4 regions of the Neobacillus sp. PVCKKU3 genome follow, and region 3 is predicted to be linked to each of the others. Evidence: predicted binding sites of a transcription regulator. Region 3 holds the regulator's gene; each other region holds the start of a gene.
What was found. The regulator Rex, encoded in region 3, represses fermentation and respiration genes when NADH is low (regulators of the CRP and FNR family bind a similar motif). The targets are predictions, from matches to a motif close to TTGTGAAATATTTCACAA.

Region 1 (7,959 bases), on a different contig from region 3:
GGCAATTTCCCCCCGTAAATCAGTTCACAATTGTCCGGAGCAAACTCCAAAAGCTTCGGGTTGGCCAGCCGGTCATATAGAATAACCTCGGCCTGCTTGATGGCTTCAAGCCCTTTCACCGTAATTAGTCCAACGTCCCCCGGTCCTGCTCCTACTAAAAAAACTTTTCCAGTTCCCATCGTGCAGCATCCTTCCGTGTTTTCCTTCTATAATACGACAAATATAATATCTTTTTCTATTTCTATGTTAAATATTTTGACATAGCCGGTATCCGGAGCCTGTACAAGCCCGTCTTTTAAGGAGATTTTCCAATCATAAACAGGGCAAAAAACATAATCACCACTGACAAGCCCTTCCGAAAGGACACCGCCCTTCGGATGGGGACTGCGGTTTTCCAAGGCATAGACATTGCCATTAGATGTTTTAAAGAGGACAATTTCCTTGTCATCGATTTTAATGGAATAACCAGCTCTAGCTTTTAGGTTTGAATAGTTTGCAACAGGTATACGAGTTATTGTTTGCAGCATTTTGCTTCACTCCCCGACCTTAATGGTATGTTTGGTATAATATTTCTCTTGAATCTCTTCACTATGAATGGCTTCATCCCATGGCTCGATATATTTTTTCAAAGTTATGTCCATCCGTTCGTTTAAGGCTTTGCGTGTTTCCTCGTTTACCAAGACCCCTTGGATATGCTCCAAGCCCAGGCGCTCTAGCCATTTGGAAGTACGCTCCAGATAGTTTGCTGTCTCACGATAGTATTGCAGATAGGCTCCGGTCATTTCGATAACCTCTTCTTGGCTTTTCACTGTGCATAAGTGGTCGCCAGCGCGAAGGTCAACTCCTCCGTTTCCGCCGACATAGATTTCCCAGCCGCCATCAATGCCGACGAAACCGATATCCTTGATTCCTGCTTCAGAGCAGTTTCTAGGGCAAGCAGATACCCCCATCTTCACTTTGTGCGGCGTATCAAGACGCTCAAATTTCTTTTCAAGCTCAATGCCAAGTGCCATTGAGTCCTGTGTACCATAGCGGCAGAATTGGGCACCGACGCAGGTTTTGACGGTGCGAAGCGTTTTTCCGTAAGCATACCCTGATGGCATATTAAGCTCTTCCCAAATGCTTGGCAGGTCTTCTTTTTTGATGCCAAACAAGCCAATCCGCTGTCCGCCTGTTAGTTTTACTAATGGAACATTGTATTTCTCGGCCGCTTTGGCAATTTTTATTAAATCCTGTGGTGTTGTTACCCCGCCGTACATTCGCGGCACAACGGAATAGGTTCCGTCCTTTTGGATATTGGCGTGCATTTTTTCGTTAACAAGGCGGGAATCGCGGTCATCCTTATACTCGTCCATGTAAATCATGCCGAGGTAGTAATTAATCGCGGGACGGCATTTTGTACAGCCTTCCTCGTTGTTCCAGCCTAAAACGTTCATGACTTCTTTGACACTTGTTAAGCCCTTTACTTTGATTTCTTGAACCAATTCCTCGCGGCTTAAGGTTGTGCAACCGCAAATGCTTGTTTTTTGAGCTGCTGCTGCGTCAAATTGGTCGCCGAGAGTATGTTCTAGTATGCTTGCGACTATTGGTTTACAGCGTCCGCATGAGCGGCCGGCATTTGTGCAATGGCTGACCTGATCTAGAGTGGTCAATCCTTGTGTTTTGATCGCCTCGACAATGGCTCCTTTGGTTACCCCGTTACAGCCGCACACAAGTTCATCATTTGGCACGGAGGCAATGTCATCACTGGAGGAGCCGCTTGCACTGCATTCTGACTGAAGAATCGATACGCTGGTCATCCCGCTGATGTCTTCCTGTTTCGTCAGCATACGGAACAGTTTTGTGCTGTCTTTTGTATCACCGTAAAGGACAATCCCGACAATTTTGTTATCTCTTGTTAAAATCCGCTTATAAATACCGTCATATTCATTGTAGGCCATGATTGATTTCGTTGTGCCGTCTTCAAAAATTTCTCCCGCTGAGAAAAGGTCAACCCCTGCCACCTTAAGCTGGGTGCCTGTTACTGAACCCTTATACGGCTCCACTTCGAAGCCGCTGATGCGATTCGCCAGGATCTTCCCTTGTTCGTACAATGGGGCCACTAAACCATAAACAATTTCCCTGTGTTCGGCACATTCTCCGACTGCGTAAATGTGGGGAACGCTGGTTTCCATAAAGTCATTTACGACAATGCCTCTGTTTACATAGATGCCGCTGTTTTTGGCCACTTCTGTGTTTGATTTGATGCCTATTGCCATGACGATTAGGTCGGCTTCTACTTCTGAACCATCTTTAAAGCGTATTCCGGTTACCCGCTCATCTCCAAGGATTTCAACGGTTTCCTTTTCCATTAAAAAGTTCATACCCTGGGCTTCTAGTTCTGCCTTAAGCATAGATGCTGCAATATGGTCCAGTTGGCGTTCCATTAGCGACGGCATTAAATGAACGACATCCACTTTCATTCCCAGGTTTAGCAGGCCTCTTGCAGCTTCAAGGCCAAGCAGACCGCCGCCGATAACAGCAGCTTTTTTGTATTCCTTTGATGATTTGATCATCATTTCACAATCATGGATATCACGAAAACCGGTCACACCCTGTTTATCCGCACCTGGAATTGGCAGAATAAAAGACTTGGATCCTGTTGCGATAATTAATTCATCGTACTCCACTTCACGGCCTTGGTCACTGATGACCCGTTTGGCTTCTGCGTCAATTTTTACAATAGCTTCGCCTATATATAATTGAATATTGTTTTCTTTGTACCAATCCAACGGGTTGATAATAATTTCATCGAAACTAGTATCGCCTTGAAGAATATTTGATAGCTTAATTCTGTTATAGTTTGGATGTGGTTCTTCTCCAAAAATGGTGATTTCAAAATGTTCAGGTGCAAGTTTAAGGATTTCTTCGATTGTCCTGACTCCAGCCATTCCGTTACCGATCATTACTAATTTTTTCATGTTGGGCCGCTCCCTATATGTTTTGTTTAGTTATTTTTAATGGTTATTAAGGTTTCATTTATAGTTAAATTGTAAACTCCTGTCTTTTGAAAATTTGTGAGGTTCGTCACAATCCCTTGTTGTTTGTGAATGATTTCACATTATTGTCATAAACCAGTTATTTGGTGGATAATATTGGAATAATTAATGGTGACTGAGGTGTGAAATGGCGGAACACACGATTTATAAAAGTGTTGAAGGTAAACAAAAGATTCTTAGATTCTATAAGAATTACGTGGACTCATTTGGGATAGAAATGGAAAGAGTTTATGTGGAGACTTCTTTCGGCAGGACACATGTATTGATTACGGGACCAAAAGACGGGAAACCGTTGTTTATTTTTCAAGGGGGAAATTGCATTAACCCGATGACATTGTCATGGTTTAACCCTCTTTTTGATCACTACAGGGTTTATGCACCTGATACGATTGGTCATCCCGGATATAGTGCAGAGAATAGGATTTCGGCAAAAGATGATAGTTTTGCCCGCTGGATTTCAGAATTAATGACCTATTTCGGTGTAGAGAAAGCGGCTTTTACAGGTCCATCCTATGGTGCCGGAATCTGTTTAAGGCTCGCTGCGTATTTGCCTGAGAAGATAGCTTGTTCGGTGTTATTTTGTCCAGCAGGGATTGCACTTGGTTCAAAATTAGAGATGATTAGAAAAATCTTAGTTCCGTTGATGATTTTCAAGGGAACCAAGTCGGCAGCCCAACTGCAGAAAATAGCGGATAATATGTCTGATGGCTTTATGAAAAAAATAGATAAAGAGATTATCGGCAGCATCTTCAACTATACGAAGCTTGAACAGGATATGCCTAAGCTGACGGAAAAGAGGGAGTTGCTGCGTTACACCGCTCCTACCATGGTTATCGCCGGCAGTAAGGATGTGTTTTTTCCAGAGAAGAAAATAGGTCCGGCAGCTAAGGAAATCATCCCCAATCTAGCAAACTATGAAGTGTTTAATATGGGGCATATCCCATCAGAAGAACAGTTGGTTGTAATTAATGGGAAAATAAAAGAGTTTTTAAGATTTCATTATGGTTGGTGAAGGACACTTTCAGGTTTACCCACTCTATTTTGTCCTTCATAACCTCGATGAAGGACATTTTCAGATTTACCACATTCTATTTTGTCCTTCATAACCCCGATGAAGGACATTTTCAGATTTTCCACGCTCTATTTTGTCCTTCATAACCTCGATGAAGGACACTTTCAGGTTTACCCACTCTATTTTGTCCTTCATAACCTCGATGAAGGACATTTTCAGATTTTCCACACTCTATTTTGTCCTTCATAACCTCGATGACGGACACTTTCAGGTTTACCCACTCTATTTTGTCCTTCATAACCTCGATGAAGGACATTTTCAGATTTTCCACACTCTATTTTGTCCTTCATAACCCCGATGAAGGACATTTTCAGATTTACCACATTCTATTTTGTCCTTCATAACCTCGATGAAGGACACTTTCAGATTTACTACACTCTATTTTGTCCTTCATAACCTCGATGAAGGACACTTTCAGATTTACCACACTCTATTTTGTCCTTCATAACCCCGATGAAGGCCAATATCCAGCTCAAAACAACTAATTTTGTCCTTCATAAAACGAAAACCCCTTCCCACAAACTGTAGGAAGAGGTCTCCTATATAACTAATACAATTCCGATGTTGTTTTGCCTTGCATATGAAGAAGCAAGTAGTCAGGGCCGCCAGCTTTGGAGTCGGTTCCGGACATGTTGAAGCCGCCGAATGGCTGGTAGCCGACAATGGCGCCCGTACAGCCGCGGTTGAAGTAAAGGTTACCGACATGGAAGTCCTCACGTGCCTGCTCCATATGGGCACGGTTTTTAGTAATAACCGCCCCAGTTAAGCCATAGTCAGTATTGTTGGCAATCTCAAGCGCTTCGTTGAAATCCTTCGCTTTTGAGAAACCTACCACCGGTCCGAAAATTTCCTCTTGCATGATGCGGGACTTCGGGTCTAAATCAGCAAATATAGTTGGCTTGATAAAGTAACCTTTGGAGCTATCTCCTTCGCCGCCAGTCATCAATTTGCCTTCTGACTTACCGATTTCAACGTATTCCATGATTTTCTTGAAAGCATTATGATCAATAACAGGGCCCATGAAAGTATCTTGTTCAGATGGCTCGCCAACTTTTATTTGATTAGTCAATTCCACGACGCGATTCAATACTTGATCATATACGTCCTCAACAATAACAGCCCGAGAACATGCAGAACACTTTTGACCGGAGAATCCGAATGCTGATGCCATGATGGATTGTGCAGCCAATTCAAGATCTGCTTCACTGTCCACAACAATCGTATCCTTACCGCCCATCTCGGCAATTAATCGCTTCATCCAAAGCTGTCCTTCGCTGATTTTGGAAGAGCGGTCGAAAATGCGCAGGCCGACATCTCGGGAACCAGTGAAGCTGATGAAACGTGTATCCTTATGATCAACTAAGTAGTCGCCCACCTCGGCGCCGCTGCCTGGAACGAAGTTTAGTACACCCTTTGGCAGTCCTGCTTCTTCCATTACTTCCGCAAATTTAGCTGCAATAATTGGTGTCGTGGATGCAGGTTTCAACAGTACCGTGTTGCCAGAAACAATCGCGGCAACGGTAGTACCTGCCATGATGGCAAAGGGAAAATTCCAAGGTGAAATGATGATGCCCACACCAAGTGGAATATAATCATAACGGTTAAATTCGTTAGGACGGCTCTGTACAGGCACACCATTTTTTAAGACAAGCATTTGCCGGCCATAGAATTCTAAAAAGTCAATTCCTTCTGCCGTGTCAGCATCTGCTTCTCTCCACGGCTTACCCGCTTCTTTCGTCATCAAAGCAGAGAACTCATGCTTGCGGCGGCGGATAATCGCTGCCGCTTTAAAAAGCACATCTGCACGGACTTCCGGCTTGGTCTTTCTCCATGTTTTAAATGCCTCAACGGCCGCCTGCATCGCTTTTTCTGCAAGTTCTTTATTGGCCTTTGACACACGGCCGACTACTTCCTCTTTGTTGGCGGGATTATAGGAAACGATTTTTTCTTCGGTAGTTACCTTTTCACCGCCAATGATTAAGGGATAATCCTGTCCTAAATAGCCTTCAACTGTTTTTAAGGCTTGAAGATAGGCTTGGCGGTTTTCTTCCACAGTAAAATCTGTTAATGGCTCATGTTTATATGGTTGTACCATGCTAAAATTCCTCCTATGTAATCAATCATTTAATCCTTGAGGAAAAAATAATAGGTTGTCTAAAAATACACTGAAAACCCCCTCTTTCAGGAGGCGGCGAATTTCGCAGAGAAACAATCCTATTTTGCCTCGAAAACTAGATTGTTAACCAAAAAAAAGACCCGGCCGCCGGCCGAATCTTATTGGTAAATATACACAAACGGTTCATTTTCATTGGCTTTACGGACAATCAGTGCTTCAGGGCCGTCCACGGAGGTCACGTTTACTGATACCGAAATGTATTCAGGAAAATGCTCCATGACCAATCCTGTGACATATTGGGTAAATCCAATTCCCTCTGTTTTTCCGTAAAATTGAATTGGAATCGTGATATCTAAATTTTGCAGCTGATCGCCGACGTAAAACGCCCGGCCAATCACGCCGTTGAAGTTTGGAAAATATTCTTCAACATCCTGTTTAAAGTTTAAAAAGGCGATTGTATCATCGCGGTGTGCTTCCTGGGCGTCACTGGATGGGAATAAATAATATTTTTCGTCGACTTTTTCCCATGAGTTTAAACTTGAGCTGCCTTTATCAACGGTTGTATAGGCAATAAAATTTCCTGGCACAACAGAAGATTTGCTTTGCTGGGCGAATAATGCAATCGTGATTGGAACGTCGCTTACATTTTTCATGGTCCTAATTCGTTTGATCATTTCTTCCGCTATTTTCTTTCCTTCGCGTTCCATGTCTGCAAAGTCAATATGCTGCTCTTTTTCAACAGTACCGCTATCGACTTGAACCTTGTAATAGTAGGTTGAATTAAGGGCAAGGCCAATGGTAATTCCGCCAAGTGAAACGTTACCTTTATCATCTTTTGTTAAATAATCATGCTCCAAAATATGGGCTAAATAAATCGGACTGCTCGGTTCGCCCGGCGGGCCTGTATCAACAGGGTTTAATCCGATATTATCCGCTGCCTTCAGGCTTTTTGCCTTTAGCTGTTCCTCTGTATATTGTCGGCTCAGCAATTGTCTTACCGTTTTTTCCTTGATTTCCTGTCCTTCACGGAAATAATATTTATCGGTATCAAAGCTATTTTGGGCTATACGCATTAAACCCATTTCGAACTCGTTCAAATCATATCTTGTATTGATATTATTGACGACCAATCCGCGGGCCTGCCCCGGCTCAAACGGCAGAATGGTCCGGTAATATTTATCTGAAATATTATATTTCGGAATAATCGCCTTCCCTTTATCCTTCTCCTTTGTTTGCACTTCTTCATTTTGCTTTTGAAAAGTAGGTGCACAGGCACTCAGCAAAAAGACAAGGGAAAGCGCGAGCAATGAGAGTTTTCTCAAAACTGACACCTCTTACTTATTTAATTCTTCAAGGAGCTTCTCTTCATCCCACACTTCAATTCCCAGTTCCTGTGCTTTTGCGAGCTTGGAGCCTGCATCTTCACCAGCAATGACCAAGTGGGTTTTCTTGCTTACACTTCCCGCCACATTTCCGCCTAACGCCTCAATCTTTTCTTTTGCTTCATTTCTCGATAAGCGTTCCAGTTTACCGGTTAATACCACCGTTTTGCCGGCAAAAATGGAATTTGATTCCTCGGCGGATACCTTTCTTGCCCCTTTAAATTCCATGTTCACTCCGAAAGAAGCTAATTCCTGAAGCAGTTCCGTTGCTTCTTCCTGTTCGAAAAAGCTGACGATGGAATCAGCCATTTTATCACCAATTTCATTGATGGCGATCAGATCTTCTTTGGA
Region 2 (7,959 bases), on a different contig from region 3:
GTGGCTATAACAGCAGGATGTGCCTTTGTTTCGCAATGGAGTGCAATCATCATTGGTATTATCAGCGGTATCATTGTCATATACGCAACGTTATTAGTGGACTATTTAAAAGTCGATGACCCTGTAGGTGCAGTGGCGGTTCATGGGTTTAATGGTGTATTCGGCACCATCGCGGTTGGATTGTTTGATCAGTCTCATGGGTTATTCACTTCAGGGGATTTTTCTCTTATTAAAATTCAACTCTTGGGTGCTGCAGCCGTAGTTGTTTGGGGACTTATCTGCGGATCGTTTATGGCTTTTGTATGCGAGAAAACGGTTGGACTCCGGGCGACGGAACGAGAGGAAGAAGAAGGATTGGATATGTCCTTTCACGGTATTCCAGCCTATAACGAATTAGAGCGATTCGCGGATTTGCCTGCCAGCTTGTACAATTTTGAAGAGTCAACAGGTATCACCGTAGCTCCAAGCGGAGGGAAAAAAGTTTCCAGGGATGCGGTATAATTTAAAAGCCAGTATATCGAAATCCGATATTACTGGCTTATTTCTTTTATCAAAGGTTACCTCCCTAACGAAAAGATTAAATTTTTATCGAAGCTTCATTTGAAATCCATTTTTTTCGCCATGATTGCTGAGCGTTGGCAAGGACAATCAGTACAGCCACACCCAAGACTGCATAAACGATAAAACCAATTTGGTATGTTCCGGTTACTTGTTTGAGTGTACCAAGAATATTCGGGACAAAAAATCCGCCAACCCCTCCAGCTGCCCCGACAATGCCGGTTATCATTCCAATTTCCTTTGAGAACCGTTGAGGAACTAATTGGAATACCGCGCCATTGCCCATTCCGAGGCAAAGCATGCCGATAAATAAAAAAGTTATCGCCAAATAAAGGGAAGGAAGCTGGCTTACACCGAACATATTGAGTGCTGCTGCAATTAATAAAAAGGTAAGCAGCCGAACCCCGCCTATTTTATCCGCAATATAACCCCCGATTGGGCGAAAAAAACTACCGGCAGCTACACAAAGGGTTACAAAATCGCCCGCCTGAACTTTTGATAAGTGGTATTGATCTACGAAAAAGATGCCCAGAAAGCTGGATAGTCCCACGAATCCGCCGAAAGTAAAGCTGTAAAACAAGGAAAAATACAAAGTGTCTTTTTGTTTGAAGATTCGCAAATAATCCGTTATTGGTTTAGATTCTGGTTGGGAAGGAGGATCTTTCGCCAAAATGATATAAACGATGAAAACAATTAAAAGCGGGATACAGGCCAGTCCCATTACATTATGCCAGCCATAAGCTTCAGCCAAACGAGGGCTGAACAATGTAGCGAAAAGTGTACCGCTATTTCCAGCACCTGCAATCCCCATTGCCAGCCCCTGCAAATGCGGTGGATACCAGCGGCTCGCCATCGGAATGGCTGCAGCAAAGCTTGCCCCAGCTACACCAAGTAAGATGCCTATCAAATAAAGTTCAGCTATAGTATCTCCGAATTGCCAGCCCCACACGAGGGGAATCGATGAGAAGCACATTCCGAAAATGGCCGTTTTTCGGGGGCCAATCCGGTCTGTTAAAACCCCGAAAATAAGGCGGAAAAAAGAGCCGCTAAGAATCGGGATGGCGACGATGAATCCCTTCTCAGATGGTGATAGATTAAAGTCATTTGCAATATAGACTCCTAGTGCCCCTAACATTACCCAAACCATGAAACTGACATCAAAGTATAAAAACGATGACAGCAGCGAGGGGGCATGCCCGCTTTTTCTTAATTCTATTAATCTCATCTCCATTCCTCCATTGCTCATTAAGTGCTTTAGATAATTCCCTTGCTGTTTTCAAGAATAATAGGTCAATTTTGTTTTGTCTCAAAGCCTGTAAGGTCATCTAACACGGAAATTTTCATGTTAGAAAATGTAACGTGTTCAATTTCTTTTTTTGATTTTTATGAAATAATGTGGGATATTCAATTATTTCATCACTAGTGGAGGTGTTATTTGGTTATGGAAAGACCAGCCCTAGTTGGTAACAGAATGACTAAAGGGGGCTTAAAAGCAGCTGCCATGCCTCTAAACAAAGTCATTTGCAGATGCAATAGAGTAACCAAAGAGGCTATTTTGAAGGCGGTTCAAAAAAATGGGTTAACATCCGTTGAACAAATAAAAACTTGCACAAAAGCAGCTAGTTCTTGTGGGGGATGTAAACCGTTAGTAACAGATCTCCTATCCTTAATTCAGAGTGATCAATTTGTAGAAGAGAATTTATTAAAACCCTTTTGTTCTTGTACATCATTAACAGAAGAAGAAGCGGTTAAGGAGATGCAATTGAGGGGATTAACTACTGTCCAAGAGGTAAGAGCGGTTCTCAAATGGGAAAATGCGACTGGCTGTCCGACCTGTACCCCAGCGATTCAATATTATTTAAGCATGATAGATCCGCAATATGTGGATAAACAAGCCAACGTGCCAGGTAACATCAACACTAATATCGGGGAACAAATATGTAAATGTGACTGGCATTCCGGTCCTCAAATAGCTGAGTGTCTTCAAATGAAATTTGAAAGTCTATTAACCCCCTATCCTATAAAAATTGACATTTCCCCATGTATGCATAAGGTGGCGGTTCCTGTAACAAAGGATATAGGACTGATTGGAATTGACAGGGGCTGGGAAATTTATGTAGGCGGCAGCGCTGGGCATGTCCCTCTGAGCGGAAAATTATTATGTATTGCAGCATCCAAGGAAGAAGCAATCGAAATGGTTTCTGGTTTTATCCAATATTACAGAGAAACGGCCAATTACCGTGAGCGGACATGGCAATGGTTAGATCGAGCGGGCCTAATCCATGTAAGAGAAGTATTGTTTGACGATGAGCTTCGCCAGCAATTGCTTGAGAGGTTAAGAGAGGATGAATCGATAAGGAAGAAAAGGGTGGGCGTCCATGACTGAGTTATTGTTAAAGTATTTTCGAACCAAGCAACAGGAAGTCGAAAAGGAAAAAACGTACGATACACAATGTCCATTTTGCAGCATGCAATGTAAGATGCAGTTGATCGAACAATCGATTGTTTCTAGGAAAAGATATATGACAGTGGGCAAGGATAACCCAACTTCCGAGGGTCGCTTATGCATGAAGGGTGCAAATGCCCATCAACATGCCTTCCATCGTGATCGTTTGAAATACCCGTTATTAAAAGTAAATGGAGAATTTGTTCGCATTTCCTGGGAGGAGGCATTAAACCACATCAAAGAAAAGTTTACCCGAATTCAGGCGGAGGATGGTCAGAATGCCTTGGCCGTGTACGGGAGTGCATCTATCACAAATGAGGAAGCTTACTTGTTAGGGAAATTTGCACGGGTAGCATTAAAAACTAAATATATTGATTACAACGGCCGTTTCTGTATGTCTGCCGCAGCTTCCGCCGCAAGCCAAACGTTTGGAATGGATAGGGGCTTCACTAACAGCTTATCTGAAGTTCCGTTTACACGGTGCATTATTTTAGCTGGAACAAACATTGCCGAATGCCAGCCTACTATCATGCCATATTTTGAGAAGGCAAAGGAAAACGGTGCTTTTATCATAGCTATTGACCCACGGGAAACGGCAACAACGAAAATGGCTGATCTGCATTTGCAACTAAAACCGGGAACAGATGCCTTGCTGGTCAATGGGTTATTAAAGGTCATCATCAACGAAGGCTATTTGGATCATGAGTTTTTAAAAAAGCGGGTAAATGGTTTTGAAGCTGTTAAAGACTACGTACTCAACTTGGAGTTGGACCAAATTGCAGAACAGACAGGAGTATCAGTCGAGAAAATTCGAAAAGCGGCGAGAAAGTTTGGAAAAGAAGAATCAGGAATGATTTTTACCGCCAGAGGGGTGGAGCAGCAAACAGATGGCTCTTTTGCTGTCCGTAATTTCCTGAATATTCTGCTTGTTACAGGTAAAATCGGGAAATCAAATTGTGGTTATGGAGCGATTACCGGTCAGGGAAATGGCCAAGGAGCAAGAGAACACGGTCAAAAAGCAGACCAGCTTCCAGGTTACCGCTCAATTGAAAATGAGGAACATCGCGAATTTATGGCCCGTGTCTGGGGAATCCCTGTGGAGGAATTGCCCGAAAAGGGCGTTTCAGCCTATGAAATGATGGAAAAAATTCATGAAGGTGAAATAACGGGAATGCTGCTCATGTGTTCCAACCCGATTGTTTCCAATCCGAATGCTTTTTTCGTACAAGAAGCTCTAAAAAAATTAAAATTCTTTGTTGCCGTAGATTTATTTGTGTCCGAGACTGCTAGATTAGCAGATTTAATTTTACCAAGTTCTTCTTATCTTGAAGATACAGGGACAATGACGAATGTAGAGGGACGGGTATTGTTAAGGGAAGCGAGCTTTCCATGTCCTGGAGAGGTGAAACATGATTGGGAGATAATTTGTGACATCGCTAGAGCTCTAGGCAAAGGGAAATATTTCTCCTATGCATCACCGGAAGAAATTTTTAATGAGTTACGAATGGCGAGCCGTGGAGGAATCGCTGATTATTTCGGCATAACATATGATCGTTTAAAAAAGGAATGCGGTTTGTTATGGCCGTGTCCGGATGAATCCAGCAATGGGACAAATAGATTGTTCGAAACCTCTTTTGCCCATCCGGATGGTAAAGCGGTTATGGCGGTAGTGCCGAATGAATTGGCCGCTTCCAAAGAAAAGGCAAACGAAGAGTATCCGCTATATCTAACAACAGGCAGAGTCCTTTCACAATATCTAACAGGTGTGCAAACAAGAAAAAGCCCGGCATTAGCCGCCAGAAACATTGAATCCTTTCTGGAAATCCATCCTTCAACGGCAATGGCCTACGGAATTGGCGATGAAAAGTTGGTGAAAATCGAATCTAGAAGGGGGAGTATCGTCGTAAGAAGCAAATGGTCGGAAGCAATACGTCCGGATACGGTGTTTGTTCCCTTTCATTGGGCGGATTCACAAAATGTTAACATGCTCGTAGCAAAGGAACTAGATCCGATTTGCAAAATGCCTGGTTATAAAGTGAGTGCTGTTCGAGTAAGCCCGCTTTTTTAAATGAAAGCTTCCATTTTAAAAAACTGCGTTAGGAAACCTTACATGAATGGTAACAAGTTAGAAAGGGTGTGATATATTTTAAAAAACTTAACAAGGAGGGAATGCCAGGTGGAGAAGAAAAAGCTAGTTTTAGTAGGGAATGGGATGGCTGGTGTTAGAACCATCGAAGAAATCCTGCGTATTTCTAAAGAATTGTTTGAGATTACTATTTTCGGTAGTGAGCCGCATCCGAATTATAATAGAATTTTGCTCTCGAAGGTTCTACAGGGTGATACAAGTGTTCAAGATATCACCTTAAATGACTTGGCATGGTATCGTACTAACAACATTCAGTTATATACGGGAGAAACAGTTATTAAAATTGATTCTAGCAGGAAAACAGTCATTACAGATAAAGGCAGGATAGAACCTTATGATGAATTAATTTTGGCGACGGGTTCGCTGCCTTTCATCCTTCCCATACCGGGAAAAGATATAGAAGGGGTAACAGCCTTTCGTGATATCAAAGACACTGAAGTCATGTTGGAAACATCTAAACAATTTAAAAAGGCAGCAGTGATTGGTGGCGGCCTGCTTGGGCTTGAAGCGGCAAGGGGACTATTAAACTTAGGAATGGATGTTACGGTTATCCATCTTGCCCCCTATTTGATGGAACGCCAATTAGACACAACAGCCGGGAAACTGCTGCAAACCGAATTAGAAAAACAAGGCGTGAACTTTTTATTAGAAAAACAAACACAGGAAATCTTAGGAGAAGAACGTGTAAAAGGATTGAAATTCAGTGATGGGACGGAACTTGAAGCGGACTTAGTGGTGATGGCAGTTGGGATAAAACCGAATGTTGAGCTGGCAAAAGAAAGCGGACTGCTTGTCAATCGCGGCATTGTTGTCAATGACTATATGGAAACGAATATCCCTCATATTTATGCGGTTGGCGAGTGTGCAGAGCACAACGGAATTGCGTATGGTTTAGTGGCACCTTTGTATGAACAAGGAAGAATTTTAGCCAAACAAATCTCCGGGGTTAGAAAGGAACCGTATAAAGGCTCTATTTTATTTACACAATTGAAGGTTTCGGGTGTTGAAGTTTTTTCAGCCGGAGACTTTTATGAGGGGGAAGACAAAAAAGCCATCAAAGTCTTTGATGAACAAGATAACATTTATAAGAAAATTGTCTTACGAGGAGATCAAATTGTCGGTGCTGTCCTATTTGGTAATAGCAGCGAAGGAAACCGCTTAGTTTCCATGATTCAAAAGGAAACGAACATTTCCGATTTAACAAAAGTGTCCATTTTAAACCAAACTGGTGAGGATTCCGGAGACAGCTTGACTGCAGCCATGAGCAATGAAGAAATTATTTGCGGCTGTAATGGAGTATCAAAGGGTACAATCATCGAGGCAATTCAGGAAAAGGGATGTACAAGTGTCAATGCTATTAAGGAATGTACGAGTGCATCCCGTTCCTGTGGTGGCTGTAAACCGCTTGTAGCAGAGATTTTACAGATCACCTTAGGAGTTGAGGCCGACTCCACCATACAAAAAGAACCGATCTGCAGCTGTACAGCATTATCTAGAGATGAAGTGATTGAAGAAATAAAAATAAAAGGGTTGACCCACATAAAAGAAGTCATGTTTGTCCTGAGGTGGAAAACGGACGAAGGCTGCTCAAAATGCCGCCCCGCTCTGAATTACTATTTAGGAATGGTCAATCCAACCGGTTATGAAGATGAAAGAGAATCTCGCTTTGTAAATGAACGTATGCATGCCAATATTCAAAAAGACGGAAGGTATTCAGTTGTTCCGCGGATGTATGGAGGAGTTACAAAATCACAAGATTTGCGTCGGATTGCAGACGTGGTGGATAAATATGATATTCCTTTAGTTAAAGTAACAGGAGGGCAGAGAATTGACTTGCTTGGGGTAAAAAAAGAAGATCTGCCGAAAGTATGGAAGGATTTGGACATGCCATCCGGATTTGCCTACGGAAAATCACTTCGAACGGTAAAAACTTGTGTCGGAGAACAGTTTTGCCGTTTTGGCACACAGGATTCAATCAGTCTGGGAATTAGGCTGGAAAAGAAATTTGAAGGGCTGCAAACTCCACATAAAGTGAAAATGGCCGTTTCTGCCTGTCCTAGAAGCTGCGCCGAGTCCGGGTTTAAAGATATTGGTTTTATCGGGATCGATGGCGGTTGGGAAATTTATGTTGGTGGAAATGGGGGAACCCACGTACGCGGCGGAGACTTATTGTACAAAGTTAAAACGGAAGAGGAAGCGATGAGGATAACGGGTGCCTACCTGCAATATTATCGGGAAACAGCGAACTATTTAGAGCGAACATCGGCCTGGATTGAGCGTGTTGGTTTGGAGCATGTCCGAACTGTGTTAGATGACCAGGAAAAACGAGCAGAATTAAACGCTAGAATGGAAGAAGCTCTATCAGTTATTAGGGACCCTTGGAAGGTAATTACCGAGGATGAAAAGCTGCAAAAAGAGCTGTTTGAAGGCATGGTCATGTCGTAAGGACGATAACAGGTGGAGGGGGATAATTACTGTGAATAAAAGCATATCAAAATTTCCACTTGGCGATGTTCATGAGTTCCCAGAGCGTCTAGGTAAAACGGTGCGGATAGGGGATATAGAAGTGGCGGTTTTCAAATTATCAAACGGGATTTTTCGGGCAGTTGAAAATCGCTGCCCACACCGCGGCGGAGTATTAAGTCAAGGAATCGTAAGCGGTGAGTTTGTCTTTTGTCCGATGCATGATTGGAAAATTTGTTTGCATGATGGAAAAGTACAAAAGCCCGATATTGGATGTGTGAAAAGCTATCAAACAATTATTGAAGGGGAAGATGTATTTCTTCTTATTGATGAAGGATAATTGGGA
Region 3 (7,959 bases):
AACTAATCAAACGATTGATTGAAAACGGCAAATGCTTAAAATATAGGCATTTTAAGAGTTAAACAAACATTTGATTAAATTTTGGCTAATATAAAAATATCAATTTTGTGGATAAGATTTTTTTGAAAAAGTTGAAAATTCAAATGACTTGTGGATAACTCAGTGGGTAATGTTGATAATGTGGATAAGTTGACACTTTTTTGTGGATAATGTGGGTAAGTTAATTGAATAACTGAAATAATGGCATTTACAATGTGAATAATTCTGTGGAAAGTTGGGCCTTTTGGATTATAAGCACAACAAAAAACCGGACTCCAACAGTCCGGTTATCCACATTATTCTGCCAGCTCGGCCCATTCTTCCATTAATTCGTCAAGCTCGGCCTTAGCCTTTTCATTTTTTAAATTAATCTCTAAAACCTTTTCATGGTCCTGAAAAACTTCTGGCTCGCATAATTGCTGTTCATAATTCTGAATCTCTTCTTCAAGCTCCGAAATGCGTTCCTCGATTTCTTCCAATTTGCGTTTTCGCTGGCGTTCCAGTTTTTTCGTTTCTTTATCCTGTTGATAACTGTTTTTTTCAGCAGGCTCTAAAGCAGAAACCTTCTTCTGGGAGGCAGCCAATGCAAGTGCCGTAAGTTCCTCCTGCTCCAGCTTTTTATCCACATAATAATCGTAGTCGCCGAGGTATTCAGTGCTGCCCTCGGGGCTTAATTCTAGTACCTTGGTTGCGATTCTGTTAATAAAATAACGGTCGTGTGAGACAAACAAAATAGTACCTGGATAATCAATTAGGGCATTCTCAAGTACTTCCTTGCTGTCCAAATCCAAATGGTTGGTAGGTTCGTCCAATATTAATAAATTTGCTTTCTCGAGCATTAGCTTGGCAAGGGCTAGGCGGGCTTTTTCGCCGCCGCTTAATGACAAAACATTTTTAAGCACATCGTCACCGGAAAATAAGAAATTCCCAAGCACCGTACGGATTTCCTTTTCCGGTTTCAGTGGATATTCATCCCATAGTTCGTTTAAGACCCGTTTATTGGAGGTTAGGTTGGCTTGTTCCTGATCGTAATACCCGATGGACAAATTGGTTCCGTATTGAATAGTTCCAGCCAAAGCGGGAAGCTTTTTAATAATTGTTTTTAAAAGGGTCGACTTCCCGATTCCATTAGGGCCGACAAGGGCAATGCTGTCGCCTTTATACACACGAAAGGAAATATCCTCGGAAACCTTCTCTCCATCATAGCCGACAGCAAGCGAATCAACAGTCAGTACATCATTGCCGCTTTGCCGCTCAATTTCAAATGAGAAGGAAGCAGATTTTTCATCCCCTGATGGGCGATCCATGATTTCCATTTTTTCAAGCTTCTTCCGCCGGCTTTGCGCTCTCTTAGTAGTAGTGGCCCGTGCGATGTTGCGCTGGATGAAATCCTTTAACGCGGCAATTTCCTCCTGCTGCTTTTCATAAAGCTTCATGTCGCGTTCATAATTGGCAGCTTTCTGCTCAAGATAAGTGCTATAATTACCGGTGAATCGCTGAATCAGGCGGCGTGATAGTTCATACACCTCTGTAACCACTTTATCCAAAAAATAGCGGTCATGCGAAACAATTAAAATCGCGCCATCATAGCCCTGCAGATATTGCTCCAGCCAGGAAAGGGTTTCGATATCCAAATGGTTGGTTGGCTCGTCCAAAATTAAAATATCAGGTCTTGTCAGTAATAGTTTGCCTAGCGCAAGACGCGTTTTTTGTCCGCCGCTTAGACTTGAAATCATTAACGTAGTATCAGAAAAATTTAACCCATGCAATACAGAACGGATATCAGCTTCATATTGATAGCCGCCTTGCTCTTTAAACTTTATTTGCAATTCATCATATTCCTTTAATACCCGTTCGTATTTTCCTGGGTCCCCGAAAACAGCAGGATCGGCCATTTGCTTCTCCAGCTTCCGGAGCGATTTTTCCATCGCCTGCAGGTTCTCAAAAACCGTCAGCATTTCCTCCCAAATGGACAAATTGGACTCCAAACCCGTATTTTGCGCCAAATAACCAACGGTAACATCCTTTGGTTTGATGATTTCGCCGCCGTCATAGCCCATTTCGCCGGCGATGATTTTCAATAACGTTGATTTCCCCGCTCCATTGCGTCCGACAAGGGCAACACGGTCACGGGTTTGTAATTCCAGTTTTATATTCGATAAAATAAGTTCAGCACCATAATATTTTTGTAGTTGGTTAACCTGTAATAAAATCATTTTTTTCACCTCTATTACCTTACGACTAGTTTACCGTATAACCCGAATGTCGGCAATGAAGTGAAATTTTTAATGGAATTATAAAAAAATATACTGTTAGTTCAAAGTTTCACACACATGGACAAAAAAATATTGTATTATTTTTTGTAGGAGGATTTTTTTTATGGCTGAATTTACTCATTTTAATGAAGAAGGCCGGGCCAAGATGGTCGATGTCAGCGAGAAGCCGGAAACGGCACGCACAGCAACAGCCCAGTCTAGCATAACAGTAAGCACTGAAATTTATGAAAAAATCACAAACCACGAAATGAAAAAGGGCGATGTCTTAGCAGTTGCCCAGGTTGCTGCAGTGATGGCAGCGAAAAAGACATGGGATATCATTCCAATGTGCCACCCGATTCCATTAACAGGTATCAATATTAGTTTTTCATGGGAGCAGGCCGGGCAGGGACAATATACACTGCATATTGCTGCATCAGTGAAAACAAAAGGCAGTACGGGGGTTGAGATGGAAGCGCTAACAGCTGCCTCTGTTTGTGCCCTGACCGTCTATGATATGTGTAAGGCAGTTGATAAAGGGATGGTAATTGGACCAACCTTTCTGGTGGAAAAAACCGGCGGCAAAAACGGTGATTTTAGAAGAGAAATCTAATATATCCATTAAAATTGAAGGGTGGGAGAAATATGTCCAATGAAACGATGAAAATACCACAGGCAACAGCAAAGCGGCTGCCCTTATATTATCGATTTTTACAAAACCTTCATTCCTCTGGCAAGCAGAGGGTGTCATCTGCAGAATTGAGTGAAGCAGTAAAGGTGGACTCGGCCACTATTCGCAGGGATTTCTCTTATTTCGGGGCCCTTGGGAAAAAGGGGTACGGCTATAACGTAAACTATTTGTTATCGTTTTTCCGGAAAACTCTTGATCAAGATGAATTAACAAAGGTAGCGTTAATCGGGGTGGGTAATCTCGGCACAGCCTTTTTACACTACAATTTTTTAAAAAATAATAATACAAAAATCGCTTGCGCCTTCGATGTGGACCCCGGAAAAATTGGCGGTTCGATAGGCAATGTTCCCGTTTATTCGATGGACGATATAGAACAGTATTTGATCGAGGAAAATATTTCGGTGGCGATTTTGACGGTGCCGGCTCCGGTTGCTCAGCAAATCACAGACAAGCTTGTGAATACGAATGTAAAAGGGGTTTTAAACTTTACTCCAGCAAGACTGAATGTACCTTCATCGATCCGCGTGCATCATATTGACCTGGCGGTGGAGCTGCAATCACTTGTTTACTTTTTAAAGCATTATCCAAACGACGAAGTAGAAGAATAAATAATCAATGGGCTTCTCGCCAAAATGGTGAGAGGCCCATTTTTTCGTTTTGAAACATTTTCCTAACCAGATCACTATACAAAGGGAGTGGAAGCGGGTAAAATGAATACACAAGTAATTATTGTAATCCAATAGGAAAGGTTGGAATTAAAATGACAGAAACAGTTCGTTCAATCCCACGGCCGCTAGTGAAAACAAACCAGTGGACGATTGTTTTAAGTGTTGTGTTAACATGGTTATCCGGTCAGGAATGGTTTTTGTTAGTGCCGTTTGTTGCCGGTATGTCTGGTCTTTTATTCGGATTTAATCCGATTATGCAAATAGCAAAACTATTTTTAAGAAAGGAACCAGAGGCTTATATCCCCGAGGATTGGGAGCAGCAGCAATTTAATCAAAAACTTGCCGTATCGTGTTTGGGAATTGGATTTGTAGGATTCCTGCTGGGTTGGAATGGTGTTGGCTATGTGTTCACGATTCTTGTCGCAGTGGCTGCCTTTGTGGCAATTCTAGGTTTTTGCATCGGATGCTTTATTCATTTTCAGTGGAACCAATACCGTCATAGAAGGGTGCACCAATAAAGAAGAGGTCTGAATTATTCAGCCTCTTTTTTTGTTTTTCTACTTATATTTGACGTTTCCATATCCTTACATTTAAGATTAAATTGAAAATTATGAATTATTATTCATGAGGAGAGTGGCGTTTTTATGAAGCATGTTTCCCAAGAGACAGAAGCAAGAGGAAAAAATTCTTACAGCTTTGATGAATTTCTCGAAAAACGTGACAACCTTGATTGGTACCGTGATGAACCGTTTTTACAAAAAGCGGTAAAGAAATTTACGGGTTCTCAGCACAGCCAAATCCACGAAAAACTATTATCCTTTTCAGCAACAGTATCTGCAAAATGGAACCGGTTAGCCGAAAGAATTGCCAGACCGGAAGTCCGCCCCTATATGCTTCACTTTGATGCTTTTAATCATCGGATTGACCGGATTGTTCGTCCTCAAGAAGTTCATCAATTAGAGAATGAAATTTTCGGAGAAGGTCTTTTTTCCAGTAACATGACACCTTGGGAAAGCTTTGTGAAAAGAATGCTGATCCATCAGCTGGGTGAGGCGGGAGTGACCTGTCCGCTGACATGTACACATGGTTTAGTGGCTTTGCTTGACCAATTTCCGGATGAAGAATATCCAGAACTTCAAGTTATATTACATCATACAAAAGAAGGGCTAAACGGCGAATTCGCCATTGGCGCTCAATTTATGACAGAAATCCAGGGTGGTTCTGATTTGCCGGCTAATGTTTTGGAGGCGGTTCCGGAAGGCAAGTATTATCGTTTGTATGGGAATAAGTTTTTCTGTTCTGCGGCGCATGCCGATTATTCTGTGGTGACGGCAAAAATATCGGGAACTGACAAAGTTTCAACATTTATCGTACCTTCCTGGCTTCCGGGGGATAAGGAGAAGGAGAAACGCAACGGGTACGAGATAAATCGGATCAAATGGAAGCTGGGAACAGCCGAGCTGCCAACAGGGGAGATTCAATATAAGGGGGCGCGTGCCTATCCAATCGGTCCAAAGGATAAAGGGATTGCAGTTGCAGTCGGAATTGTATTGACCTTGTCGAGGTTGGAAATTGGGATTGCCTGTGCCGGGTTTATGCTGAGGGCCTCTCGGGAGGCAAACTTGTACAGCGATTTCCGAAGTGTTTTTGGAAAGAAGGTAAAAGACTATCCACTCGCAGCAAGCAAGTTGAAACGAATCCAGCATGCCGCTGAGCGAACGACGGCGGGGGCATTCAAAATCTATAATCTTTTCTTGCAACTGGATAAGCCGCTTAATCCAGGAATTAAATCGGACCATCCAATTGATGTTAGGAAAAAGTTATTTAATCTGCGTGAACTTGTCTTGCTGCAGAAAATCTGTGCAACGAATGAGGGAGCGGAAATTTTACGGGAGGCTATCTCCGTGTTTGCCGGCCATGGAGTGATGGAGGAATTTTCGTCGCTGCCGCGTATCTTCCGCGATGTGGTCGTAAACGAACAGTGGGAGGGACCGCGTAATCTGCTTTTAACACAAATCTACCGCGATTTGGGCAGGGTTTCTGACTGGTATTCACCTGCTGAGTTTGTGGCCAGCGTTCTTGAGGGAGCCGCTGGGGAGACAATTAAAAAGTTTTCTGATCAACTTGAAGACCTACTGGGGCGGCCTGTTTTAGGTGAAGTAAGCGAAGCCTCGATGGACGCTGCTGCGGAATGGGATGCGTTTTGTGATGAATTCTTTAAGGCTTACCAGCTGATAGCTCTAACAGAGGTCAATTAATGGAGCTGGGCGAAACATTATAGACGGTATTGAGGAAATTTGAGTGAAATCAGGAAGGGAAATGTCCTTGATAGACGGTATCAAGGACAATTTGAGTGAAATTGGTAGTGGAAATGTCCTTGATAGGCGGCATCAAGGACATTTTGAGTGAAATCAGGAAGGGAAATGTCCTTGATAAGCGGTATCAAGGACAATTTGAGTGAAATCGGGAAGGAAAATGTCCTTGATAGGCGGTATCAAGGACAATTTGAGTGAAATCGGGAAGGGAAATGTCCTTGATAGGTGAAATCAAGGACATTTTGAGTGAATCGAGAAGAGAAATGTCCTTGACAATCGACAGAAGGACAATTTTGCCGATTAATAAGTGAATACGTCCTTCACACCAGCCTTATCAAAAATATAAAACATCATTATTTTTTCATTTGCCCCTTATATTTGAAATGAATAGCAATCATCTTAATGGCTGACCCAAGGTCAAAGGTGGCGAGGATGACCAAAAGGTAGCTGAAGAAGCCCCAGCCATTGTTTTGGACATCATCGATAGCAAAATAGGTGAACAGGGCACCCAGTATTAAATAAATCAAACCGGAAAACAAAGGTGAACGTTTCATAGAAATCCTCCGATAAAGTTTTGAACTGCCTCTGCCTCACGCATCATCCGCTCAATGTCGTCCTTATAGACGGACTGAACAAGGACGACCATCGTATTCATGGATACATGGGCGAAAATCGGCACCAGGATGCGTTTGGTTTTTACATAAAGAAAAGCAAAGGTAAAGCCCATCGCCGAGTAAATAAGCAGATGCTCAGGCTCCATATGGACAAGCGCAAAGACCACCGAGCTGATTAGGGCAGAAATGAAGAAATTAAACCGTTTATAAAAAGCCCCAAAGATAATTTTCCGAAACACAATTTCTTCTAAAATAGGGCCGATAATACTCGTTACAAGAATGGCCAAAGGAAAGGCATTAATGATCGTGAGGATTTCCTGTGTATTTTTAGAGCCCAATTCAATCCCAATAAGGCGCTCAATGATGGCGGCCGTATATTGGGCAAATAGGGCAAGGAAAACCCCTAAAATCGCCCACTTTATCGAATGACCGATTGAAGTGTTTCTTTCACTATGGACCCCAGGCTTCATTTCTTTTCTTAGGATAACAAGAATGATGAGAAAGGCAAGGGTGAAACTTGTGATCAGCCAAACCGGTACCACAAATTCCTGCCTCCATCCAAAAAGGCGAAATCCAAACATAAATGCAGGAATCCCGGCAAAGCTGGAAAGCTGCATGGCAATATAAACAATAAGGACAATCCAGTATTCCTTTTTCAAGTCAAAACTCCTTTTCCATCTATTTTTTCCAATCGAAATGTAATCAATCACTATTCTTCATTCTACCTTTAATGACAAATTAGTTTCAATTTTGAATGCCTGCTTTGAAAAGAATTGAATAGAAATATGGATTTTATCCATACTTTATAAGGTGGAAAAAAAGGGTAACTTTTTTTAATAAATTTTATGCATCAGACTTGCAAAAGATTTTTAGATTGATTATTATAATAATTGTGTTAGCACTCATCATAGTTGAGTGCTAATAAATGACCGAATAACACATATTTGAGGAGGTTGTTTGAATGTTAAGACCATTAGGTGATCGCATTATCATCGAACTCGTTGAATCAGAAGAAAAAACTGCAAGCGGTATCGTATTACCGGATACAGCAAAGGAAAAGCCTCAAGAAGGAAAAGTTGTAGCTGTAGGTACTGGCCGTGTGCTTGACAATGGCGAGCGCGTAGCTGTTGAAGTTTCTGAAGGCGACCGCATCATCTTCTCAAAATACGCTGGTACTGAAGTGAAATACCAAGGTACTGAATACTTAATTTTACGTGAAAGCGACATCCTTGCTGTAGTTGGAGAATAAGAACAATAACTAGCTTTAATTATAAGAGGAGGTTTTTTAACAATGGCTAAAGAGATTAAGTTTAGTGAAGACGCTCGCCGCGCAATGCTTCGCGGTGTTGATACACTTGCAGATGCAGTTAAAGTTAC
Region 4 (7,959 bases), on a different contig from region 3:
TCGAAAATAGAAAGTTTTAGAATGTTTTGTCTACTTTTGCGAATGTATTTACATTTGAAGAAATTCTTGTCATAATTCATCAAGTAGTCTAATTTTTTAGCGAATTACAGTAAGTGTGTAAGAGGTAGGAGGATAACATTGTACGAGTATAGTAATACCACTAGTCACAGTCCGAACCATAGTCAAATGATTGAAGAGATAAAAGCAAAACGAGAACTTATGATAAAAAGTGCAAATACATTGGGATTTACAAGTGAACAAACCATTAAATACAGTCAAGAACTGGACGAGTTAATCAATGAGTATCACCGAATGATGGGACAAGCCTCCAAACCACCTGAAGAAATCAAATTCGCCTTAAAGCAGATGATCATGATTTGGCCCAAAGTATTAGTCTAACTAATTAGTAATTACCTAACTGTAAAATGCCCAGAAACCTCAAAATAAAGGCCTTCCGTTACATTTAATCATTGTAGCAGAAGGCCTATTCTTTTTAGTGCCTCCTTTAAAAAAATATTTTTCAGATAGAAAAATATTTTCTACATGTATAGACAGTGCTGTGATTTTTATCATTGTCTATATCTCAATATTTCATATAGTTAAATTAGTACTATTTTCTATCTAAAATACCCACACCATGATGAACTTCACCCGTGCTTGCTGCACATGCAGCAAATTTTCTCTTAAATGAATTTTCCAACTTTTTTCATTCAATTAAAGAAATCTATTAATTTTGGGTAATATGCTTAAATTGCGATTCATATATCGTTAATAAAAGCATTTTTAATAACCAACCAGTAAGTCAAACGCTTTCATTATTTTTAGCTTATTTGGAGGAGGGAAGTCCTACATGCACATTGTCGTATGTGTCAAACAAGTACCCGATACAAAAATCATCAAAATCAATCCGAAAACAAATACACTCGACCGCAGGAGTGCCCCGGCTATTTTGAACCCATATGATGCCCATGCGGTTCAAGAAGCAGTTAAAATCAAAGAAAAAACTGGCGGGACCATCTCGGTTTTATCAATGGGACCTCCGCAGGCAACTGCTGTCATTAAGAAAAGCGTTGAAATTGGCGCAGACCAAGGGTATTTAATATCGGATCGTGCTTTTGCCGGTGCCGATACACTTGCAACCAGTTACGCCTTATCAAAGGCGTTGGAGAGAATTGCCAAGGAACTCCCGATTGACATGATTATTTGTGGAAAGCATGCCATTGATGGAGATACCGGTCAGGTTGGCCCTGGTATCGCCCGGAGATTGGATATTCCTCCTGTTACAAATGTGATTGAGGTAACAGAAGTGAATGAGCGTGAGAAGACGGTCTTAATTCAACGGAAATTAACCAACGGATACGAACTGGTCCAGTCGGAAATGCCTTGTCTATTAACAGTTGAAAAAGAAATCAATGATATCAAGTATTCACCAATGCCGAACATGATTAGTGCTGCAAGATATGAACCGATTATTTGGGCAGTGGATGATCTTGAAAATGTTGACCGCTCACAGCTTGGACTAAAAGGGTCACCTACGGTTGTCGGCAAAATGTTCACACCTCCACGGCCTGAAGGCGGGAAAAAGCTAGATGGTTCCGCCGATGAGCAGGTAAGTCAGCTAATGGATATTCTGATGGAGAAAAAAGACCTGTTTACATTACAGTCAACTAAATGATGTTAATAAATTTTAGGGTATAGAGCAGGGAGGGTCTTAAATGAATCTTGACGATTACCGTGGAGTCTGGGTATTCATTGAACAAAATGACGGCAAAATTGAAGATGTTTCACTAGAATTGCTGGGTGCCGGCAGGAAGCTGGCAGATAAGCTTGAGGTCCCATTAGGGGGATTCTTGCTGGGCAATCAAATAAGGCCATTAGCTAATCAGGTTATTTCTTATGGGGCTGACGAGGTCTACGTAATTGACCATCCAGTTTTGAAGGATTATCGTACAGAATCCTATATGAGCGGTGTTATGCTGCTAGCGCAAAAATATATGCCGGAAATTATTCTTTACGGTGCAACCCCCAACGGAAAGGACTTGGCAAGTGCTGTTGCAACTGATTTAGTTACAGGATTAACAGCAGATACGACGATGCTGGATGTGGACGTAGATAATAGATTGCTAGAAGCAAGCCGGCCGGCATTCGGCGGTAATATTATGGCAACGATCCTCTGTAAGAAGCATCGCCCGCAAATGGCAACAGTAAGACCTAAAGTAATGAAGGCACTTGAGCCGGATGCAGGAAGACAAGGAAACATCATTGAAGAGAAAATAGCTCTGCACGAAGACGAAATGCGTACAAAAGTACTACAAATTGTGAATGACGTAACAAAAAAAGCTAAATTAGCCGATGCCCATGTCATCGTATGCGGTGGCAAAGGAATGGGCGACCTGCAAAATTTCCAGCTAATCCATGAATTGGCGGAATCAATCGGCGCAAGCGTAGGCGGAACCCGCGATGTCGTTGAAGCAGGATGGCTGCCTCATGAGCAGCAGGTTGGACAGACAGGAGAAACGGTCACACCGAAAATTTATTTTGCCATTGGAGTATCCGGAGCGATTCAGCATGTGGTCGGTATGAAGAATTCCGAGTTTATAATTGCCATCAACAAAGACCCGAACGCCCCGATTTTTGACGTGGCAACGTACGGCATTGTAGGAGACGCAATGGAAATTCTCCCTAAACTAATCGAGCAATTTAAAAAGCTTAAAGCTGAAAAGGGCGGTGAACTGAGCTATGCCTGAGAAGTTTGACGTGATTGTGGTAGGGGCTGGCCCTGCAGGAACCTCTTGTGCTTACACTTGTGCTAAAAACGGTCTGAATGTACTGCTGATTGAACGCGGAGAGTACCCAGGGGCAAAAAACGTTATGGGTGGAGTATTGTACCGCCAGCAAATGGAAGAGTTGATTCCTGAATTTTGGAAAGAAGCGCCGCTTGAAAGACCAGTCATTGAACAGCGGTTCTGGATGATGGACAAAGAATCAGTTCTTTCGTTTGGATATAAAGGCCTTGAATGGGGTGTGGAGCCATATAATAACTTTACAGTTCTAAGGGCCCAGTTTGACCAATGGTTCGCAAAGAAAGCTGTGGAGGCAGGAGCGCTTCTAATTACCGAAACAGTTGTCACGGAATGTATTGTCGAAAACGGCAAGGTAGTTGGGGTCCGCACTGACCGGCCGGATGGTGAGGTTTTTGCAGATGTAGTCGTCCTTGCTGACGGAGTTAACTCGTTGTTATCCAAACAGCTTGGGTTTCATAAGGAGTTCCGCCCGGACGAAGTGGCGCTGACAGTTATGGAAGTTGTTAATCTTCCAAAAGAAAAAATAAATGACCGCTTCAATTTGGAGGACAACCAAGGCTGCACAATTGAGATCTTTGGAGATTCCACAAAAGGAAATCTGGGTACGGCTTTCCTATATACCAACAAAGAAAGTTTGAATATCGGTGTGGGGACAACACTATCGAGTATGATAAAAGCAAAAATGAAGCCCTATGAACTGCTGGATTACTTAAAGAATCATCCGATGGTCAAGCCGTTCATTGCTGGCGGCGAGTCTGCTGAATATCTTGCCCACCTCATTCCGGAAGGCGGCTACCGCTCAGTTCCTAAAGTGGCAGGCAACGGAGTTATTGTTGTTGGGGACGCTGCCCAGCTTGTTAACGCTATTCATCGTGAAGGTTCGAACATGGCGATGCATTCTGGCTTATTGGCTGCTGAGACTGTCATTGAGGCGCATCGCCACGGCAATTTCAGCGAATCAATGTTAAATAACTACCGCGAGGCCCTTTATAATAGCTTTATCATCAAAGATTTAGAGAAGTACAAAGATGCGGCCCATACGTTCGAAAAATACCCGCAATATTTTAAAGAGTATGTTCCGATGATGAATCAGGCAGCTAGCAAATTCTTTACGGTTGATGGCACGCCAAAACGTGATAAACAAAAGCAAATTATTAAGAATATGACCTCACAAAGAGGAACGCTTCGCGTATTGCAAGATCTCTATCGTGCTTGGAAGGCGGTGAAATAATGTCAACGAAGAATATTGAGGAAAAACAGTATCTTCTCAGGTTTAAGTGTGACACAAAGTCCCATCTTACCGTTCTTGATCATGACGTTTGCATGACCCAATGTCCTGATAAAATTTGTACAGTATTTTGCCCAGCCGAGGTATATAAGTGGGAAGGAACGCGGATGCAGGTAGGTTATGAAGGCTGTCACGAATGCGGAAGCTGCCGGATTGGCTGCCCTTACCAAAATATTAAATGGGAATATCCAAAAGGCGGACACGGGATTGTCTTCAGGTTAGCATAAAAAAAGGTGCTGTTTGCTATTGCAGACAGCACCTTTTTTAGGCTAATAAGAAAGTATAAATTCAATTACGCCTCATGAACCGTCCAATCGAACTCGTCAATCGGCGAGTTTCCATTTACTAATTGCAATTTACACTATATGTATATTTTTTCACATGGGATTATAAAAAGAAGGTGAAGCTAGAAGGTAAGTATTTAAAGGGTCAGCTTATTTTCTCTAAAAGGGCTGCCGAGGAAAGTTCATCTTTTTTGCAGGAGGCTGCAAGCGAGGAAGCAAGGGTTATGGCATGATCCATTTGTGCCATATTTTCTGAGCAATAATATGGCTTTTTCCAATTGAAGTCGCCGTCATTTGCGGCTGGATATATACTGACTTTCCAATGATAATAAATCCGTGGCTGAGGGAGCTGAACCCCTTCTACGGCAATTAGCCAATGTGTAGAATTGGATTCTGGAATATAGGCATCTGTATCCTTAAGCGAAACAAGATCATTTGCACCAATTGGTAAAAATGCCGTTTGATAAAAGTCATGATAATTTGGGGTTTTCAATATATTTACCTCCCTTTCATAATATCTAACTTTATTATATGAAACTATAAAGACTTTTTTGAGTGATAAATGTTATAATTTTTCAAAAAAATAAAACGTTTTCAAAAAGTTGTCAATTATATTATGAGGAAGTTGTAATTTGGGTATAGATGTGACGATTGTCACTACATAATTGTAATGGCGCTTTTATACTGAAAGCAGAAGATTGAAAGAGGTGAATGTAATGAGCAGTTGTATGAGCGGTTTCGGCGGGATGCCGAGTGCTGAGCTAAAAAGTAAGGGATTAAGGCAATTGAAAGAAGAACATCCCCCATTAAGAAGCCAAATGGAAGGATTGTACAGCCTAACCCAAAAAATTGATAAAGATATTGATATAGAAGTTAATTTCCAAGAGTTAATTACGAAGGTAAAAGAATTTCAGGCAGCGCTTGACCCGCATTCGGAAAGAGAAGAAGGTGTGCTGTTCCCAATGATGGGGACTTATATTGGGACAACTTCTGGACCAATAGCGGTAATGGAGTATGAGCATGACCAAGCAAAAGCACATATTAAATCCTTTCTTGAGCCGGCTGCCGGCAGCCTTGCTTCACATGATGAATTAAAAAAATTAGCTGGATACATCCAAAATGCTTACTTTATTTTAACGGAGCATTTTAACAAGGAAGAAAACGTCCTTTTTCCAATGGCCGAGCGAATGCTCTCTGATGAAGAAAAAGAAGAGTTATATCAAAGAATTCAAGAAATTAAGAAAAAAGGATGGGCATAGATTCCATCCTTTTTTCTTTTTCTATCATATAAACATTTAGGATAAGAAGTGTGACTTTGCCGTTAATTGACATAGGTTCGAAATTTTTTTATAATAATTTTGAAATCGAGATATTATGGGTGTTTTGCTTTTGAGGGCAATTTCCCAATAAAGATAAAGGATGGGTTGTTATGGAAAAAGATTCAACAGCCGTTTCGCTAAAGCTATTTATTGTTCTCTCTAGAGCCTATAAAGCCATTAATGAACACGTTAATAAAGTGATCCAAGCAAGCGGTCTAAACCCAACTGAGTTTGCCGTATTAGAGCTACTTTACCACAAAGGCGACCAGCCGCTGCAACAAATTGGTGCAAAAATCCTGCTTGCGAGCGGAAGTATTACGTATGTTGTCGATAAGCTAGAACAAAAGGGATTATTGAGAAGGAGTGCCTGCCCGACAGATAGACGTGTCATTTTTGCACAAATAACAGATGAGGGGAAAAAATTGATTCAGGATATTTTTCCTGAACATGCCCAACAAATTGATAAGCTTATGTCAAGTTTATCTGATTCCGAAAAGCTGGAGGCAATTGACCTGTTAAAAAAATTAGGTCTGCCTGCAGGGAAATTTTAATACGGCTTTTAGTCGTATTTTTTTTGCAAAAAGGAATATTAATCATTAGTGTCGAAATGAATATAGCCAAAAAAAATGAAAAAGGGGGTTTTTTCATGGGTTTTGAACAGTATACATACATACGACCTAACTTAGACGAGGTTCGGGCAAAATTTAATGAAGCATTGGAGCGTTTCAAAAAAGCTGACTCAGTGGAAAAGCAGAGCGGGGCTATGAATGAAATCAATCAACTGAGAAATGACTTGGGAACGATGTTCAATCTTTGTAATATTCGCCACACCATTGATACGAATGATGAATTTTATAAAAATGAGCAGGATTACATGGATGAAATCCAGCCTGAGGTGGAAGGGTTGATCACTGAATATTATCAGGCTTTGGTTGATTCCAAATTCCGCCCGCAATTGGAAAATAAATGGGGCACTCAGCTTTTCGCCCTTGCTGAAAGTCAGCTAAAGACGTTTAAACCGGAAATTGTTCCTTTGCTGCAAAGGGAAAACCGATTATCGTCAGAATACACCAAGCTTGTTGCATCGGCGAAAATCGAATTTGAAGGGGAAGAGCGTACACTTGCGCAAATCGACCCGTTTATTGAATCGACAGACCGGGAGATGCGCAAACGCGCCAGCACGGCGAAATTTGGCTTCTTTGCAGAGCATGAAGCGGAGTTTGACCGGATTTATGATGAATTGGTAAAGGTGCGGACCGAGATTGCTCACGCCTTGGGTTATAAAAACTTTGTTGAGCTTGGTTATAACCGCATGATGAGAACCGATTACAACGCCGAGATGGTGGCTAATTTCCGTCAGCAGGTAAAGGACTTTATTGTTCCAATTGCCTCTAAGCTAAAAGAGCGGCAGCGGGAACGGCTTGGCCTCGATAAATTAAAATTCTATGATGAAGGCTTTGTGTTCGAGACCGGAAACGCTGTACCGAAGGGTAGTCCTGAATGGATCATTGAGAACGGACAAAGAATGTATCAGGATCTTTCAAAGGAAACCGGAGAATTTTTTACCTTTATGATGGAAAATAATCTGATGGACCTTGTTGCCAAGAAGGGGAAGGCAAGCGGGGGCTACTGTACATACATTGAAAATCATAAAGCGCCATTCATTTTCTCAAATTTCAATGGTACCTCTGGTGATATTGATGTCCTGACCCATGAGGCAGGCCATGCCTTCCAGGTTTATTCGAGCCGTCAGTTTGAAATTCCTGAATATAACTGGCCAACCTATGAGGCATGTGAAATTCATTCGATGAGTATGGAATTTTTCACCTGGCCGTGGATGGAGCTGTTCTTTAAAGAAGACACCGATAAATATAAGTTTTCTCATCTTAGTGATGCGCTCTTATTCCTTCCATACGGAGTTTCCGTTGATGAATTCCAACACTGGGTTTATGATAACCCAGAAGCCACGCCAACAGAGCGCAAGCAAAAATGGCGGGAAATTGAGAAAAAATATTTGCCGCATAAGAATTATGACGGCAATGAGTATCTGGAGAACGGCGGTTTCTGGCAGCGTCAGGGACATATTTATAATTCACCGTTCTATTATATTGACTATACGCTTGCACAAATTTGCGCCTTCCAATTCTGGAAGCGGTCAAGGGAGAATCATCCAGAGGCATGGGCAGACTATGTCAAGCTTTGTAAGCTTGGCGGTTCTATGTCATTTACTAAACTCGTAGAAGCAGCCAATTTAATATCACCAT

Region 1: a site for Rex is predicted at 3,084-3,101, ahead of nirB (nitrite reductase large subunit NirB). Genes of this name have one in related genera too.
Region 2: a site for Rex is predicted at 5,139-5,156, ahead of nirB (nitrite reductase large subunit NirB). Genes of this name have one in related genera too.
Region 4: a site for Rex is predicted at 5,019-5,036, ahead of ACNQGS_RS15970 (hemerythrin domain-containing protein). Genes of this name have one in related genera too.

What each region holds. Positions count from the first base shown of each region.
Region 1 is NZ_JBLVQN010000016.1:25,292-33,250, reverse strand. Features, by position in the region: gene cobA (uroporphyrinogen-III C-methyltransferase) at 1-179, opposite strand, end outside; gene nirD (nitrite reductase small subunit NirD) at 207-527, opposite strand; gene nirB (nitrite reductase large subunit NirB) at 534-2,960, opposite strand; gene ACNQGS_RS12545 (alpha/beta fold hydrolase) at 3,166-4,050, shown strand; gene ACNQGS_RS12540 (hypothetical protein) at 4,163-4,348, opposite strand; gene pruA (L-glutamate gamma-semialdehyde dehydrogenase) at 4,658-6,205, opposite strand; gene ACNQGS_RS12530 (CamS family sex pheromone protein) at 6,385-7,548, opposite strand; gene ligA (NAD-dependent DNA ligase LigA) at 7,561-7,959, opposite strand, start outside.
Region 2 is NZ_JBLVQN010000004.1:130,532-138,490, reverse strand. Features, by position in the region: gene ACNQGS_RS04460 (ammonium transporter) at 1-501, shown strand, start outside; gene ACNQGS_RS04455 (nitrate/nitrite transporter) at 578-1,783, opposite strand; gene ACNQGS_RS04450 ((2Fe-2S)-binding protein) at 2,000-2,944, shown strand; gene nasC (assimilatory nitrate reductase catalytic subunit NasC) at 2,937-5,072, shown strand; gene nirB (nitrite reductase large subunit NirB) at 5,181-7,595, shown strand; gene nirD (nitrite reductase small subunit NirD) at 7,627-7,953, shown strand.
Region 3 is NZ_JBLVQN010000067.1:2,910-10,868, forward strand. Features, by position in the region: gene ACNQGS_RS27885 (ABC-F family ATP-binding cassette domain-containing protein) at 336-2,255, opposite strand; gene moaC (cyclic pyranopterin monophosphate synthase MoaC) at 2,419-2,907, shown strand; gene ACNQGS_RS27895 (redox-sensing transcriptional repressor Rex) at 2,940-3,593, shown strand; gene ACNQGS_RS27900 (DUF4395 domain-containing protein) at 3,746-4,171, shown strand; gene ACNQGS_RS27905 (acyl-CoA dehydrogenase family protein) at 4,298-5,911, shown strand; gene ACNQGS_RS27910 (YdiK family protein) at 6,322-6,522, opposite strand; gene ACNQGS_RS27915 (CPBP family intramembrane glutamic endopeptidase) at 6,519-7,241, opposite strand; gene groES (co-chaperone GroES) at 7,544-7,831, shown strand; gene groL (chaperonin GroEL) at 7,874-7,959, shown strand, end outside.
Region 4 is NZ_JBLVQN010000022.1:50,762-58,720, forward strand. Features, by position in the region: gene ACNQGS_RS15940 (Spo0E family sporulation regulatory protein-aspartic acid phosphatase) at 139-399, shown strand; gene ACNQGS_RS15945 (electron transfer flavoprotein subunit beta/FixA family protein) at 851-1,675, shown strand; gene ACNQGS_RS15950 (electron transfer flavoprotein subunit alpha/FixB family protein) at 1,716-2,747, shown strand; gene ACNQGS_RS15955 (FAD-dependent oxidoreductase) at 2,740-4,035, shown strand; gene ACNQGS_RS15960 (ferredoxin family protein) at 4,035-4,319, shown strand; gene ACNQGS_RS15965 (hypothetical protein) at 4,522-4,869, opposite strand; gene ACNQGS_RS15970 (hemerythrin domain-containing protein) at 5,093-5,635, shown strand; gene ACNQGS_RS15975 (MarR family winged helix-turn-helix transcriptional regulator) at 5,806-6,246, shown strand; gene ACNQGS_RS15980 (M3 family oligoendopeptidase) at 6,342-7,959, shown strand, end outside.